Regions from separate parts of the Ornithinimicrobium humiphilum genome, predicted to be linked through region 1. Evidence: predicted binding sites of a transcription regulator. Region 1 holds the regulator's gene; the other holds the start of a gene.
What was found. The regulator LexA, encoded in region 1, represses DNA repair genes until DNA is damaged. The targets are predictions, from matches to a motif close to TCGAACANNTGTTCGA.
Positions count from the first base shown of each region.

Region 2: FB476_RS05230 (HNH endonuclease signature motif containing protein) is a predicted target of LexA. The motif match lies at 2,232-2,247, and genes of this name have one in related genera.

Region 1 is NZ_VFPU01000001.1:1,248,588-1,256,070, forward strand. Features, by position in the region: gene FB476_RS05755 (ComEC/Rec2 family competence protein) at 1-658, shown strand, start outside; gene FB476_RS05760 (LysR family transcriptional regulator) at 663-1,604, opposite strand; gene FB476_RS05765 (hypothetical protein) at 1,774-2,316, shown strand; gene FB476_RS05770 (universal stress protein) at 2,323-3,168, shown strand; gene FB476_RS05775 (NAD-dependent protein deacetylase) at 3,254-4,222, shown strand; gene FB476_RS05780 (PRC-barrel domain-containing protein) at 4,285-4,617, shown strand; gene lexA (transcriptional repressor LexA) at 4,727-5,449, opposite strand; gene FB476_RS05790 (LysM peptidoglycan-binding domain-containing protein) at 5,711-6,100, shown strand; gene FB476_RS05795 (hypothetical protein) at 6,233-6,820, opposite strand; gene FB476_RS05800 (glycoside hydrolase family 65 protein) at 6,893-7,483, opposite strand, start outside.
Region 2 is NZ_VFPU01000001.1:1,123,307-1,130,789, forward strand. Features, by position in the region: gene FB476_RS05225 (polyribonucleotide nucleotidyltransferase) at 1-1,722, shown strand, start outside; gene FB476_RS16375 (hypothetical protein) at 1,824-1,988, opposite strand; gene FB476_RS05230 (HNH endonuclease signature motif containing protein) at 2,251-3,528, shown strand; gene FB476_RS05235 (heparan-alpha-glucosaminide N-acetyltransferase domain-containing protein) at 3,722-4,888, opposite strand; gene FB476_RS05240 (AzlD domain-containing protein) at 4,947-5,255, opposite strand; gene FB476_RS05245 (AzlC family ABC transporter permease) at 5,252-6,130, opposite strand; gene FB476_RS05250 (GNAT family N-acetyltransferase) at 6,127-6,780, opposite strand; gene paaA (1,2-phenylacetyl-CoA epoxidase subunit PaaA) at 6,916-7,483, shown strand, end outside.

The sequences.
Region 1 (7,483 bases):
TCCGGTGACCCGCTGCCTGCGCGACCTCGGCGTCGAGCGGGTCGAGGCCCTGGTCCTCACGCACTTCCACAGCGACCACACCGGCGGGCTGGACGGGGTGCTCGACGTCGCGAGCGTGAGCAGCGCCTACGTGAGCCCCGTCCGGGACCCGCCGGACGTCTCGGCCGCCACGCTCGCCGACCTGACGCGTGCCGGCGTGCCGACGGTCGAGCTCACGGCCGGTGATGTCCTGGAGGTCGGAGCGGCCCTGGTCGAGGTGGTCTCGCCGGGCGACCGACCGGTGGAGGGCGGCTCGCCCGCCAACAACGGCAGCCTCGTGCTCGACGTCACCGTCGACGGCACCCGGCTGCTGCTGACGGGCGACATCGAGCCAGAGGCCGCACGCCGGGTCCGGCAGATGGTGCAGGGACGTGACTACGACGTGCTCAAGGTGGCCCACCACGGCTCGGCCGCGCAGGACGCCGCCCTGGTCACCGGCACCCGGGCCGAGGTCGCGCTGATCGGGGTCGGGGCGGACAACACCTTCGGGCACCCGGCGCCCCGCACCCTCGACCTGCTGCGCTCAGCCGGCATGGTGGTGCTGCGCACCGACCTCGACGGCGACGTCGCGGTCAGCCGCGACGAGGCCGGCCTCGTCGTGCACCGCCGGGACGGCTGAGCGCTCAGCCGGCCGACGACTGCTCGAGCTCGCGCGCCTGCAGCTCCTGGGCGCTCTTGCGCAGCGCCTCGATCGTGACCGCGACGGCCGGCACCCGGATGAGGTCCGGCGTGGTGACGATCTGCACCACGCGGCGAGACGGCGGGGAGACCGGGCGGACGACCACGTCGGGGTGGGAGACCGAGTGGAGGATGAGCTGGGGCGCCACCGCGACGCCGAGCCCGGCGGCGACCAGGCCGAGCACCGCGACGTAGTCCTCGGTCTCGAAGGTCACGTCCGGGGTGAAGCCCGCCTCGTGGGCGAGCGAGAGCAGGTGGCCACGGCACCGGGGACAGCCCGCGATCCAGCGGTCGGCGGCGAGGTCGGCGAGGTTGACCTCGCTCCGCTCCGCGAGCGGGTGGTCCTTGGGCAGCACCAGCTGCACCGGGTCGGTGAGCACGTCGATGACCTCCAGACCCGCGAGGTCGTCCTCGCCGCGGCCGGGGTCGGTGCCCTCGTAGCTGAACGCCACCGCCAGGTCCACGGTGCCCGCGCGCAGCGCCGCCAGCGACTCCGGCGGCTCGGCCTCGGTGAACTTCACCGTGATGGCCGGGTGGCTGGCGCGCAGGGCGGCCAGCGCCCGGGGCACGAGCGTGGCGGAGGAGGAGGGGAAGGCCATGAGGCGCACGTCGCCGCGCCGCAGCCCGGCGATCGCGGAGATGTCGGCCTCGGCCTTGTCCAGGGCCTCGAGGATGTCGTGGGCGTGCCGGGCCAGCACCCGCCCCGCCTCGGTCAGCCGCACCGAGCGGCCGGCGCGCTCGACCAGCACGGTGCCGGTCCGCTCCTCGAGCCGGCGCACCATCTGGCTCACGGCGGGCTGGGTGTAGCCCAGGGCGTGGGCGGCCGCGGTGAACGTGCCCTCGTCGGCGATCGCCTTCATCACCCGAAGGCCGGCAGCATCAAGCATGCCGCGATCATAAGGGCTGCTAATGGTCCGGGGGAAGTTGCGCAGGCAGCTCTGCGAGGGCGGGACGAAGGTCCCCTCCAGGTCCGGACCTCGGCCTCTACTACGAGTAGTAGGAAATTGAGAACCTGAAGTCAGCAGCACAACGGAACAACCAAAGGAGCTGGCTGACATGACCACGCGCACCGAGATCCACGTGGACCCCCACCTTGACGTCGTGGGTGAGGGCAAGCACTTCCTCCCGACCGCGGGCGGTTACCTCCTCGGAGTGATGCGCATCGCGTTCGGCTTCTACTTCCTCTGGGCGTTCGTCGACAAGATGTTCGGCCTCGGCTTCGCCACCCCCGCCGAGCGCGCCGTGGTCAACGGCGGCTCCCCGACCACCGGCTACCTGTCCGGCGTCGAGGGCCCGTTCGCCGGGATGTTCAACGCGATGGCCGGCAACGGCGTCGTCGACGTCCTCTTCATGGCCGGCCTCCTGGGCATCGGTCTCACTCTGATCCTCGGTGCGGGCGCCCGCGTCGGTGCCATCTGCGGAGCCGCGATGTACGCCTTCATGTACCTCGCCTCGCTGCCCACCACGACCAACCCGTTCCTGGACGACCACGTCACCGGCGCGATCGTCATGATCGTCATCGCCACCCTCCCGGCGGCCCGCAACTACCTCGGGCTCGGCACCTGGTGGGCCCGGATCGCCCCGTCCTGGCTGCGCTGACCGGCGATGAGCGCCACGGTGCAGGCCCCCGGGCCGGTACTGGTCGGCGTGGACGGATCGACCAACAACGCCTCCGCGGTGGCCTGGGCCGCCGCGGAGGCGGCGTCGTCCCGAGCGCCCCTGGTGCTGGTCCACGACGACGGGGGCGTCAACGAACCCGCCGGCCGGGCCACCCTGGAGCGGGCCGCCTCGGAGGTGGCCCGGGTCGACCGGGACCGACCGGTCATCCAGGTGCTGACCGCCCAGGGCCCCGCCACCGCCCTCGTCCGCACGGCCGAGGTCATGGAGGCGGGCGAGGACGACGGCGAGCTGGCCGGCAGCGCCACCCTCGTGGTGGGCCGCCGCGGCTCCGGCGGCTTCCGGACCCTGCGGCTCGGGTCGACGGCCCGGTGGCTCGCCACCGTCGACGGCCCCCCGACCGTCATCGTCCCCAGCGGGTGGGACCCGGGCGTGGTCGCGCCCGACGCCCCGGTCGTGGTCGACGTGACCGACGGCGTGGGCGACCACGTCGAGCGCGCGCTGGCCACCGCGATGGCCCGGGCCGACCGCGACGACCGCCCGGTCGTGGCCGTCGCCCCCTGGCACGTCCCCGGCGACGCGGTCCGGACCGAGCTCCCGATCGCCGAGGTCTGGTCCGACCACGCCGACCGGGCCGAACGCGAGCTGGAGGAGCGCCTCGCGCCCTGGCGGACGGCATACCCCCGGGTGCGGGTCGTGGCGGTCGCCACCGACCGTCATCCGGTCGCCGCCCTGCTCGACCACGCGCTCGGCTCGGAGCTGCTGGTCGTCGCCCGCGGACCCACCGCCTGCGCGGTGGTGGAGTACGCCGGATGCCCGGTCGCCGTCGTCTAGGCGACCTCCCCACGGGCAGGGCGCGGCGTCGGGGACGGACCCCCGACGTCGCGCCCTTCGCCGTCCCTCCTGGCACCATGGGACGGTGGACCGGACCCTCGACCTGCGCGCCCTCGGCGAGCCCGTGACGGGTGCCGGGAGCACGCCGCCGCTGCTCGACGGCCCGGTCGACCTCGCCCACACCCTCCCGCCGCCCGGGCCGTTCGACGAGGAGGGGTATGCCGTGCTGCGGGACCTCGTCGCCGAGAGCCGGGTGCTCGTCCTCACCGGTGCGGGCATGTCGACCGCGTCGGGCATCCCCGACTACCGCGGCCCGGACGGGCAGCGGCGGGTGCGGCCCATGCAGCACGGCGAGTTCGTCGGGTCCTCCGAGGCGCGGCAGCGCTACTGGGCCCGCGCGTTCAGCGGCTGGGAGCGCTTCGCCGCCGCCCGCCCCAACGCCGCGCACGCCGCGGTGGCCGGCCTGCAACGGGCCGGGCTGGTCGAGGGGGTCATCACCCAGAACGTCGACGGCCTGCACCAGCGCGCGGGTGCCACCGACGTGCTGGAGCTGCACGGCTCCCTGGGCCGGGTCGTCTGCCTCGACTGCGGGGAGCCGACCACCCGCGAGCAGGTGCACTCGTGGCTGACCGACGCCAACCCCGGCTTCGACCGGCTGGCCGGCGCCGGCGAGGTGCGGCCCGACGGCGACGTCGTCCTGCCCGAGGAGCTGGTCCGCACGTTCCGGGCGCCGCGGTGCCTGGTCTGCGGCGGGGACGCGCTCAAGCCCGACGTCGTCTTCTTCGGCGGGTCCGTGCCCAAGCCGGTGGTCGAGCGGGCCTTCGACCTGCTCGAGCGGTCGCGCTCGTTGCTGGTCCTCGGCTCCAGCCTGCGGGTCATGAGCGGCTACCGCTTCGTGCGGCGGGCCGCCCGCGACGGCAAGCCCGTCGCCGTCGTCACCCGCGGTGAGACCCGGGGCGACGGCGAGCCCGTGGTGCAGCTGGACTGCCTGCTCGACCAGGTGCTCCCGCGCCTGCTCGCCGACGTCGCACCGGGTGCGGACTTGGCGTCCTGACCACCGATGTGGTGTGCTCGTAGACGGCCGTCCTCGCGGCGGCCATCGAGCCAGGAGGACACGTGATCTCGCAGGAGCAGCTCAACGCCCTGTACGACGCAGAGGTCGTCGACCAGGACGGTGAGAAGGTGGGCGCCATGGGGCAGGTCTACCTCGACAACAAGACGGGGGAGCCCGCCTGGGTGACCGTCCGCACCGGGCGGTTCAGCGGACGGAAGGTCTTCGTCCCGCTGTCCAGCGCCGAGATCGTCGACGACCAGATCCGGGTGCCCTACCCGACCGCGATGATCAAGGACGCGCCGGACATCCCGTGCGACCGGCACCTGTCCGAGGACGAGGAGCAGGACCTCTTCGAGTACTACGCGGTCGACGACGGGCCGGCCCCCTCCGCCTGACGCCGGACAGCACAACGCCGCCCCGGTCGAGGTGGGGGCGGCGTTGCGGTAGCGGGAGGACGTCACCTGCCGGTGGCAGCCAGACGTGTGCGGTGCGCCTCCGCGCAGGTCAGACGCGGCGCAGGACCGCGGTGACCTTGCCCAGGATGACGGCGTGGTCGCCGTCGATCGGCTCGTAGGCCGGGTTGTGCGGCATCAGCCAGACCTTGTCGTCGCGCCGCTTGTAGGTCTTGACCGTGGCCTCGTTGTCGAGCATCGCCGCGACGATGTCGCCGTTGACCGCGGTGGGCTGGCGGCGGACCACGACCCAGTCGCCGTCGCAGATCGCCGCGTCGACCATCGAGTCGCCGACCACCTTGAGCAGGAAGAGCTCGCCGTCACCGACGATCTGGCGCGGCAGCGGGAAGACGTCCTCGACGGCCTCCTCGGCCAGGATCGGCCCGCCGGCGGCGATGCGGCCGACGACCGGGACGTAGGACGCCTCCGGCCGGGCGTCGCCGATGCCCGTCTCGTCGTAGGCCTCGGGGGTGCCGGCCTCCTCCGGCGCGGGGGAGCGGCGGTAGCCCGAGCCCTCCGTCCCGCCCGGCGTGACGACCTCGATCGCCCGGGGACGGTTGGGGTCGCGACGCAGGTAGCCCTTGCGCTCGAGCATCTTGAGCTGGTGGGCGACCGAGCTCGGTGAGGTCAGGCCCACCGCCTCGCCGATCTCGCGCAGGCTCGGCGGGTAGCCCCGCGCGTCGACCGAGTCGCGGATCACCGCGAGCACGCGGCGCTGCCGGTTGGTGAGCTCGGCGCCGCCGTCGCGGTCCGGCATCTCGTGGATGGTCGCCATGGTCCGTCCCTGCCTTCTCTGGCTGCCAGGTCCCGGCCGTCAGGCCAGGTCAGAGGTGGTGTCAGAAGTCTTCATCGGGCCGTCCCACCGGGTGTGTCGGTGCTCGGTGATGAAGTCCCTGACATGAGCACACACTACGAGCCGGGAGCGCGTCGGGCAAACACCTGTTCGACCGGCGTGTCGACTTTCTCGTACATCCGTGCTAGACATAGCACAGACGTGCTATCGCACACGCGTCCGAGGATCCCGAGGAGGACCCACATGAGCACCGCTGCTGTCGACTTCCTGCCCGCCCCGTCGGGTGCTGCTCCGCGCCGGTCCGGTGGTCACCTGCGTCTCGTCCCCGCGGGCGAGCGGGCACCGCGCCCCGCCCCGCTGCGGATCACGCGCCGCGGTCGCCTGGCCCTGACCACCGCGGGCGCCGCGCTGGTCCTGCTGCTCGCCCTGGCCTCGCTGCTGAGCTCGCTCAGCCCGGCCGGAGCCACGAGCGCCGTGGTCGTCGAGCCCGGCATGACGCTCTCGCAGATCGCGGCCGTGCACCTGCCCGACCGTCCGCTCGACCGGGCGATCGTGGACATCCAGCGGGCCAACCGCCTGAGCACCACCGACATCGCCGTGGGCCAGGAGCTGGTCATCCCCGACGGGCGCTGACCCGGCCGGGCGCGGGCCGGGGATCACCCCGGCCGACCGGTTCCGACGACGACAGCAGGAGACCCCGGCCGGTGGCCGGGGTCTCCTGCTGTCGTCGGGGACGGCGAGGCTCGACGGGAGCCCCCGCCGGTCTCAGCCCTGCGGCGCCTGGTCGCCGGTCTGCGACGAGATCGCGTCCCAGACGACCGGGAGCTGCTCGGAAGAGATGAAGTAGCCCGTCAGGTGCGGGTCGAACATCAGCCCGCCGATGCCGGAGACCCGGTAGGTCTCCCCGGAGGCCACGACCTCCGCCGGGGGCAGCGCGATCGCGCGCAGGTCCTCGTCGACGCCGATCATGCCGTTCTGCACGGCGAAGTGGCGGGCCCGCTCGGCGTTGGTGAAGGTGAGCAGCATGAGCTGGCCGTCGATCTCCGCGGCGGCGGGCGACTCGGTGCCCTCGTCGCCGACGGCGATGAACCACCAGTGGGGCAGGGCCATGGTGGCGCGCCAGAGCTCGGTCATGCCCTGCTGGTCCTCGGGGCCTTCGACACGGGCGGCGAGCAGGTCGGTCTCGGTCTGCGCCGGGGGGAGGAGGTCGCCGGGGACGGCCGCTCCCGCCCCGGGCTCGGCGGCCCCGGGGGTCTCGGCGGTGGCGGCGGCCTCGGGACGGCGGCCCTCGTAGATCGAGTCGCCGTCGGCGGGCTCCTCGCCCTGGAACGGCATCGACGTGGGGTCAGTCATGGGCCTATCCGACCACACGCCGGCCCGGAGCCCCAACCCGCAACGGCACCTGCGGCCCCGGCGCGCCGCCCCTCACGTGACCGGGTCGACCTGGCCGGCCGGCCCCGCGCCGGGCCCGCGGACGGGGATCGGGCTGGTCGGGTCGTCCAGCTCGTGCGACCAGCTGTGGGGCACGGCCCCGCCGGGCACCGCGTCGGAGGTCCGCGGACCCTCGGACGTCGGCGTCCCGCCGATGAGCTGCAGCTGCGGCTCGTGGATGCGGCGGGGACCCTGGCCGGCCAGGGGCACCCGGACCTCGTCCGCGCCGACCGTGACCTGCTGCCCACGCACCGACAGCGTCACCGGCTCGCCGACCTCGACGACGAAGATGATCGCCTCGGCCTCCAGACGCACCCGCAGGCGCGACAGCTGCCAGCGCATCCGCCAGGTCAGCGACGGCCAGCTCTCGGGCAGACGCGGGTCGAAGGAGAGGCGTCCGTCGTGGTCGCGCATGCCGCCGAAGCCGCCCACCAGGGCACTCCATACCCCTCCGGTGGAGGCGATGTGCACGCCGTCGACGGTGTTGCCGTGCCGGTCGGCGAGGTCGACGAAGAGGCCGGCGTAGAAGTAGCGCAGCGCCAGCTCGTGGTGGCCCACCTCCGCCGCGACGATCGCCTGCACGAC
Region 2 (7,483 bases), 130 kb from region 1:
CGCCTGGCCACCGAGGCCGCCAAGGAGGTGCAGGAGTTCCCGCGCTTCCTCGACTACGAGGACGACGCCTACGCCGCCGTCGAGGAGGCCACCTCCGCCGACCTCGCCGAGGCCCTGCAGATCGCCGGCAAGCAGGAGCGCGAGAGCCGCATCGACGAGATCAAGGTCGCGATGAAGGCCAAGCTCCTGGGCCTGGCCTGGGACGCCGCCGGCGACAGCGACGTGTCCGCGGACGCGCCCTTCGCCGGTCGCGACAAGGAGCTCGACGCCGCCTTCCGCTCGGTGCAGAAGAAGCTCATCCGCGAGCGCATCCTGCGCGACGGCGTGCGTATCGACGGCCGTGGCCTCAAGGACATCCGCGCGCTGAGCGCCGAGGTCGAGGTCATCCCGCGCGCGCACGGCTCGGCCATCTTCGAGCGCGGCGAGACCCAGATCCTGGGCATCACCACGCTGAACATGCTGCGCATGGAGCAGCAGCTGGACACCCTCTCCCCGGTGACCCGCAAGCGCTACATGCACAACTACAACTTCCCGCCCTACAGCACCGGTGAGACCGGTCGCGTGGGCTCCCCGAAGCGTCGCGAGATCGGCCACGGTGCGCTCGCCGAGCGTGCGCTCATGCCGGTCCTGCCGTCGCGCGAGGAGTTCCCCTACGCGATCCGCCAGGTGTCCGAGGCCCTCGGCTCCAACGGGTCGACCTCGATGGGCTCCGTCTGCGCCTCGACCATGTCGCTGCTCAACGCCGGTGTGCCGCTGCGCGCCCCGGTCGCGGGCATCGCGATGGGCCTGGTCTCCGCTGAGGTCGACGGCGAGATGCGCTACGCCGCGCTCACCGACATCCTCGGCGCCGAGGACGCCTTCGGCGACATGGACTTCAAGGTCGCCGGCACCCGTGAGTTCGTCACGGCGATCCAGCTGGACACCAAGCTGGACGGTATCCCGGCCGAGGTCCTCGCCGGTGCGCTGGGCCAGGCCCACGAGGCCCGCCAGCACATCCTGGACGTCATGACCGAGGCCATCGACGCCCCCGACGAGATGAGCCCCTACGCTCCGCGCGTCATCACGGTGAAGGTCCCGGTCGACAAGATCGGCGAGGTCATCGGCCCGAAGGGCAAGATGATCAACCAGATCCAAGAGGACACCGGCGCCGACATCTCGATCGAGGACGACGGCACCGTCTACATTGGCGCGACCGACGGCCCCTCGGCCGAGGCCGCCCGGGCCGCGGTCAACGCGATCGCGAACCCGCAGATGCCGGAGATCGGCGAGCGCTTCCTGGGCACCGTGGTCAAGACCACGACCTTCGGCGCGTTCATCTCGCTGCTCCCGGGCAAGGACGGTCTGCTGCACATCTCCGAGATCCGCAAGCTCGTCGGCGGCAAGCGCATCGACGCTGTCGAGGACGTGCTCTCGGTGGGCCAGAAGGTCCAGGTGGAGCTCAAGGAGATCGACCCGCGCGGCAAGCTCTCGCTGGCCGCCGTCGTCGAGGGTGGCTCCGACGAGGCTGCGTCCGAGGCCCCGGCCGAGGATCCCGCTGCCGACGTCGACGCCGAGCTCCCCGGTGTGGACGCCGCCGCTCCGGTCGCCGACGACTCGTCCGAGGACGAGAACGGCGAGGACGGCGACCGTCCCCGTCGCCAGCGCCGCCGTCGTGGTGGCCGCGGTCGCGGCGCCAACGGCGAGGCCGGCGAGGGTGGCTCGGAGGAGTCCGCTGACGCCTGATCGTCACTCCTGACGCCGCAAGGGCGGGCCCGGTTCTCCGGGCCCGCCCTTGTGCGTCGTCGGCGAAGCTCGTCGCGCTAGGGCGAGACTCTGCCGTGGGGTCAGGCGATCTTGCCGGGCGCCACGGACTGCGGCGTCGTCCGGGCGGGGGAGCCGACCTGCCAGCGCATCTCCATGCGCACGCGGCCGTCGGCGCCCTGCACGGGGACCCACGTCAGCGGCGCCGGACGCCGCGTGCTGCGGATCTCGCGGATCATCTCGGTCATGACGTGCACCTCCCTGGAAAGCGTCGAACCGCGCCGTCGGCCTCGATCGGCGCGGTCGTTCATCTGGTGTTCACCTACCGTACACGAGCGCGACGACAAAGGCCATTGTGCTCGTGGGTGAGTGCGCCAAGAATGCGCTGGTCACGGGTCTGGCGTTCGGTTGGGTGAACGCGATGTGAACATGGGTTGCCGTCGGTTCGCCGTTGTCCACAGCCTGGGCACGGTGCCGCACGCGGTCGGCTGTAGAACATATGATCGAGGTATGCAGCAACCGCTGGGGACGGTGCGGCCGCCGAGGGGGACGGAGTCGGCGGCCGGTCAGTCCTGGCTGCTGGCCGAGCTTCCCGCGGACGTGAGCCGGCCGGAGCTGGTGCAGGACGACCTGGTGGTCGAGTCGTTGGGGTGGATCTCCCGGGCGGTGTCCGACCTGGAGCGGTCGCGGTTGGTGATGGCCACGGAGGCGGTGGACCGGGGGTTGCACCTTGCCGGGGGGTTCTCGGTGGTGGACTGGCTGGCGCTGCGGTGTCCGGACCTGGAGCGGCGGGCGTTGATGGACCTGGCGCGGTTGGCGCAGGCGGGTCGTGAGCCGGTGCACGCGCCGTTGATCGAACGCGTCAAGTCCGGTGACATGAGCTTGGCGCGGGCGGCGAGGCTGCACCGGGCGTTGCAGCGGGTCCGGCCGGGCCTGCCACCGGAGGAGTACGCCGCCGCCGTGGAGCTGCTGGCCAAGGCCGGGTCCGACCCGGTGTTCGACGACAAGGACATCGGCAGGATCGTGGACCGGCTCGTCGCGCAGTGCGTGGACGAGCGGGACCACGAGGCGAAGGCCCGCAAGAAGCACGCGATGCGGGGCATCTACGAGTCGAGCCTGGCGGACGGGTCGGTGAAGCGGTGGATCATCACCTTCGGTGACGACGCCGACTACGAAGCTGCGAAGGCGATCATCGACTCCCCGCTGGCGGCGCCGGCGTCGCAGGAGGAGCAGGACGCCACCGGTGAGTTCGACCTGCGGACCGCGACCCAGCGCAGGTACGACGCGTTCCTGACCGTGATGCGCCGTGGTGTCGCCGGGACCGAGGGGCAGCCGACCACGCCGAAGGCGATGCTGATGGTGACGTTGGACTTCGAGACGCTCAAGCGTCAGCTGTCCGAGACCGGTGGCCACCTGCCCGGTGTCGGCGCCACCCTCCAGGGCACCCCGCTGCGGGCCGAGGCGATCCGCAAGCTGGCCTGTGAGGCCGACATCATCCCCGTCGTCCTCGGCGGACCAAGCGAGATCCTCGACCAGGGCCGCCGCAAGCGTCTCGTCACCCCAGCCCAACGGGTCCGGCTCGCGGCGCGTGACCGGGGGTGCACCATCCCGGGGTGCACCGTGCCCGCGACCTGGTGCGACGCCCACCACGTCATCCCCTGGGCGATGGGTGGCCGATCAGACCTGTCGAACTACGCCCTGCTGTGCCCGAGGCACCACACCTTCGTGCACGACCGCAACCTGACGGCGACCGTGACCGACCTCGGTGTTCGGTGGCACCTGAGATGACCCCGCCCCGAGCCCGGCCCGAGGCGGCCGGGCGATCAGGCATGTCCGGCATGCACCAGGGAGCCTCGCGGCCCGCCGCCGGCCTGGCCGGAGCCCGGCGGTGGTGCGGCGCCCCGACGCCTGGCCGGGGCCCAGCGGTGGTGTGGCGCCCCGACGCCCGGCGTGAGCGGTTTCCGGCCGCGGCCGAGGAGCATCAACGCCGGGTGCGAGCGCTACCCACTGCGGGGACCAACCTGGTCGCGTAGCTCACCAGCTGCTCGAGCGGCCCCTTGACCGGCACCGCGGCGAACATCGCCCCGACCACCAGGGCGAAGAGCGAGTGGATCACGAAGGGCATGGTGCCGTGCACCCCGAGCGCGGTGGCGAGGACGAGCACGTGCGTGGAGTAGAGCGTGAGCGTCATGGACCCGGCGCCCGCGATCACCCGCCACGGCACCGACGGCGTCGACCCCACGAGCCAGAGCGCCAGGCCGAGCACGAGCAGCGCCGTGCCGGTCGTGTGCACCAGGTCCACGACGCTGCCGCTGTGGGGTGCCCAGACGCCCAGCCACCATGCCGTCCCGGTCGGGTGGATGCCGAAGAATCCCGACTGCATCTGCACCACGAGCTCGTCCCAGCCGTCCACAGGGCGGCGTGGGTGCTGGAGCAGGACGGCGCGCACCGACGCCGACGAGGTGACCAGGTTCGAGACCACCAGCGCCAGCAACGCCAGCAGGGCGCCGACCACCACGAGCCCGGGGCCCACCAGCCGACGCCGCAGGTCGAGCCGCCCCACCGCCATACCTGCGAAGAGGTAGGTCGCCCAGGTCAGCACGGGGTAGTAGCCGGTGAGGAGCAGCTCGGTGACGAGCGTCCCGGGCTCGGCGAGCGAGAGGAGGTTGGGCACGATCTTGGGCGGAGCCACGATCTCGCGCCGAAGCAGCAGACTGACCACCGGGGACACCAGCGCCCACCCGGCGGCGAGCACGGCGAGCGAACTCGCACGCCAGGTCAGCACGGGGAGGGCGCAGAGGAAGAGCACGCCGTAGCAGGTGAGGATCACCGCCACACCCGAGTCGAAGGACCCGAGCACCAGCCCCAGCACCGCGATGACGCCGGCCCGGACCGCGAGCCGGGCCCGTGCGGTGCGCGGATCGGTCGAGGCGTCCCTGGTCACCAGCGCGATGCCCACGCCGGCGAGCACCGCGAAGAGGGCCGACGAGCGACCGGCCACCACCTGGAAGAGCGGCTCGACCGTCTCCCCGTCGGGCGAGGCCGGCACCAGGTGCGCCGCGAACATGCCGAGCAGCGCGAGCATGCGGGCCAGATCGACACCCACCACCCGGTCGCGAGCGCGGGGGAGGGCGGCGGCGGACGGCATGGTCAGCAGTCTGCCGGACGCGCGCTGCTCGGCCGACGAACGCCCGGGTGCGCGCTGCTCAGCCGACGAGCGCCCGGACCAGTGCGGCGGCCACGGCGGCAGAGGCGACGACCACGAGGAACGGCGCCCGCAGCAGCAGCGCCACGACCGCCACCACGATCCCGACCGCACGCGCGTCGAGCGTGGGGATCCCGTCGGAGAGGAACCCCTGCGTGATCACCAGCGACGACAGCAGCGCCACGGTGAGCAGCGGCACGACCCGCTCGATCCACGGCACCTCGAGCACGCGCTCGGGCACGAGGTAGCCGCCGAGCTTGATGAGGTAGGCGAGGAGCCCCGCGGCCAGAACCGCGATCCACAGCGTCATGCCGTCGGCCCTCCGTCGCGGGCTGCCCGGTCGTCGTCACCGTGGTGCGCCGTGGAGTGGTGGTCCGCGTCGCCCGTGTGGTCGTGGGTATGCCGTGCCGCGTCCCGGAGGACGGGCCGCGTGGCGGACGCGTCGTCGGTGCCGTCGCCGGTGTCGCGACCGAGGTCGCGCAGCCCGATGAGGACGGCTGCGGAGGCGCCGATCAGCACCTCGACGCCGGTGGGGACGAAGGGCGCGGACACGAGCGTGAGGACCATGGCCAGTGCTGCCGTGGCGATCGGCCCGGTGCGGCCCTTCGCGCCGCGGGCGAACAGCCGGGGCCAGACGAGGGCGACGAAGGCCGCGGCGGCGGCCGCGTCCAGGCCGTAGTCACGCGGGTCGCCCATCGCCTCGCCCGCCAGCGCGCCGACGACCGTGGTCGACTGCCAGACCACGAAGAGCCCGATCCCCGTGGTCCAGAAGCCGATCCGGGAGTCGCGCTGGGTCGGCTGGGCCAGCGCGACAGCGGTGGACTCGTCGATGGTCAGGTGCGCGTTGATCGGCAGCAGCCGCGGCCCGGGGCGCAGGCGCCGCGACAGCTCCAGGCCGTAGAACCCGTTGCGCAGGCCGAGCAGCGTGGAGGTCGCCACGGCCGCCAGCGGACCGCCACCCGCGCCGATGACGCCGTAGAGCGCGAACTGCGAGCCACCGCTGAAGATGAAGAGCGAGGTGACGATCGTCTGCCAGACCGACAGCCCGGCGGCCACGCCCAGCGCCCCGGCGCTGACGCCGTAGAGGCCGACCAGGCCGACCGCCATACCCTCGCGTGCCGCGGGGGTGCGCCACCAGACCGGGGCCTGCGCAGCCCCGGCCTCCATGCCCGCAGCCGGGCTCACGGCTGGGTCACCAGGCGCACCTCCCGGGCGGTGCGACCGTCGTCGGAGACGACGCGGTCCCGCCAGGCGCCGTCGGGCGCGAAGCCCGCCGCCTGCAGGAAGGCGCGCGTGCCCTCCGCATCGGCGAGCACCCACGTCGCCACACCGGTGAGCTCGTCGAAGGCCGCGCGCAGCGTGTCGATGCCGGCGTTGAGCAGGCGCGAGCCGTGCCCGGCCGCGCGGGCCTCGGGGTGCACACCGCCCTCGTAGATCATGCCGGTGGTGCCGTGGTCCAGCCCGGGCTCGTCGCCGGCCGGACCGATGGCCAGGTAGCCCACGACCTGCGGGCCGGCGGTGGCCACGAGGAGGCGGTGCCGGCGTGTGGGCGGGTGCTCCAGCGACTCCTTCCAGCCGGCGGCGAAGCGCGGGCCGGTCAGGGCGTCGAGGATCTCGGGATCGAGCAGCCGGGCGTACTCGTGCCGCCAGACGAACGCCTGCACCAGGCCGACCGCCGGGGCGTCGTTCGGCCGCGCCGTGCGCACCGCCGCGTCTGCCAGCGGGCCGGGGGCGCCGGCGCCGTGCTCGAGGCCGTGCGCGTGCCCGTGCGCGTGGCCGTGGTCGGGCCCGTCGGAGGCGTGCGGCTGGGACGAGGGATGTTCGGGGGAGGCCATGGTCCGGCCATTTTCCCACGCTCCACCTGCCGCTACGGCAGCCGACCCGGACCGACCTGCAGGTTTATGACACGCAGAACGGCGTTCGACGGTTCGGTTGTCACATTTGCTTCTCGACATGGCACACTGTCAGTCATGTACGGCAACGACTTCGGGCCCGGCAACGACGCGCCCCTCAACGCTGCGGAGACCGAGGACTACTCCTCCGTCCTCGAGGAGTACTTCAACGGTCTCATCGAGTCCGACCAGCGCATCGAGCCCCGGGACGCCATGCCGGAGGGCTACCGCCAGACGCTGATCCGCCAGATCGCCCAGCACGCGCACTCCGAGATCATCGGTATGCAGCCGGAGGGCAACTGGATCACCCGCGCCCCGAGCCTGCGCCGCAAGGCGATCCTCATGGCCAAGGTCCAGGACGAGGCCGGCCACGGCCTCTACCTCTACTCCGCGGCCGAGACGCTCGGCGTCGACCGCGCCGAGCTGCTGGACAAGCTCCACACGGGCCGTCAGAAGTACTCGTCGATCTTCAACTACCCGACCCTGACCTGGGCCGACGTGGGCGCGATCGGCTGGCTCGTCGACGGCGCCGCGATCATGAACCAGGTCCCGCTGTGCCGGTGCTCCTACGGCCCCTACGCCCGCGCGATGATCCGCGTGTGCAAGGAGGAGTCGTTCCACCAGCGCCAGGGCTTCGAGCTGCTCT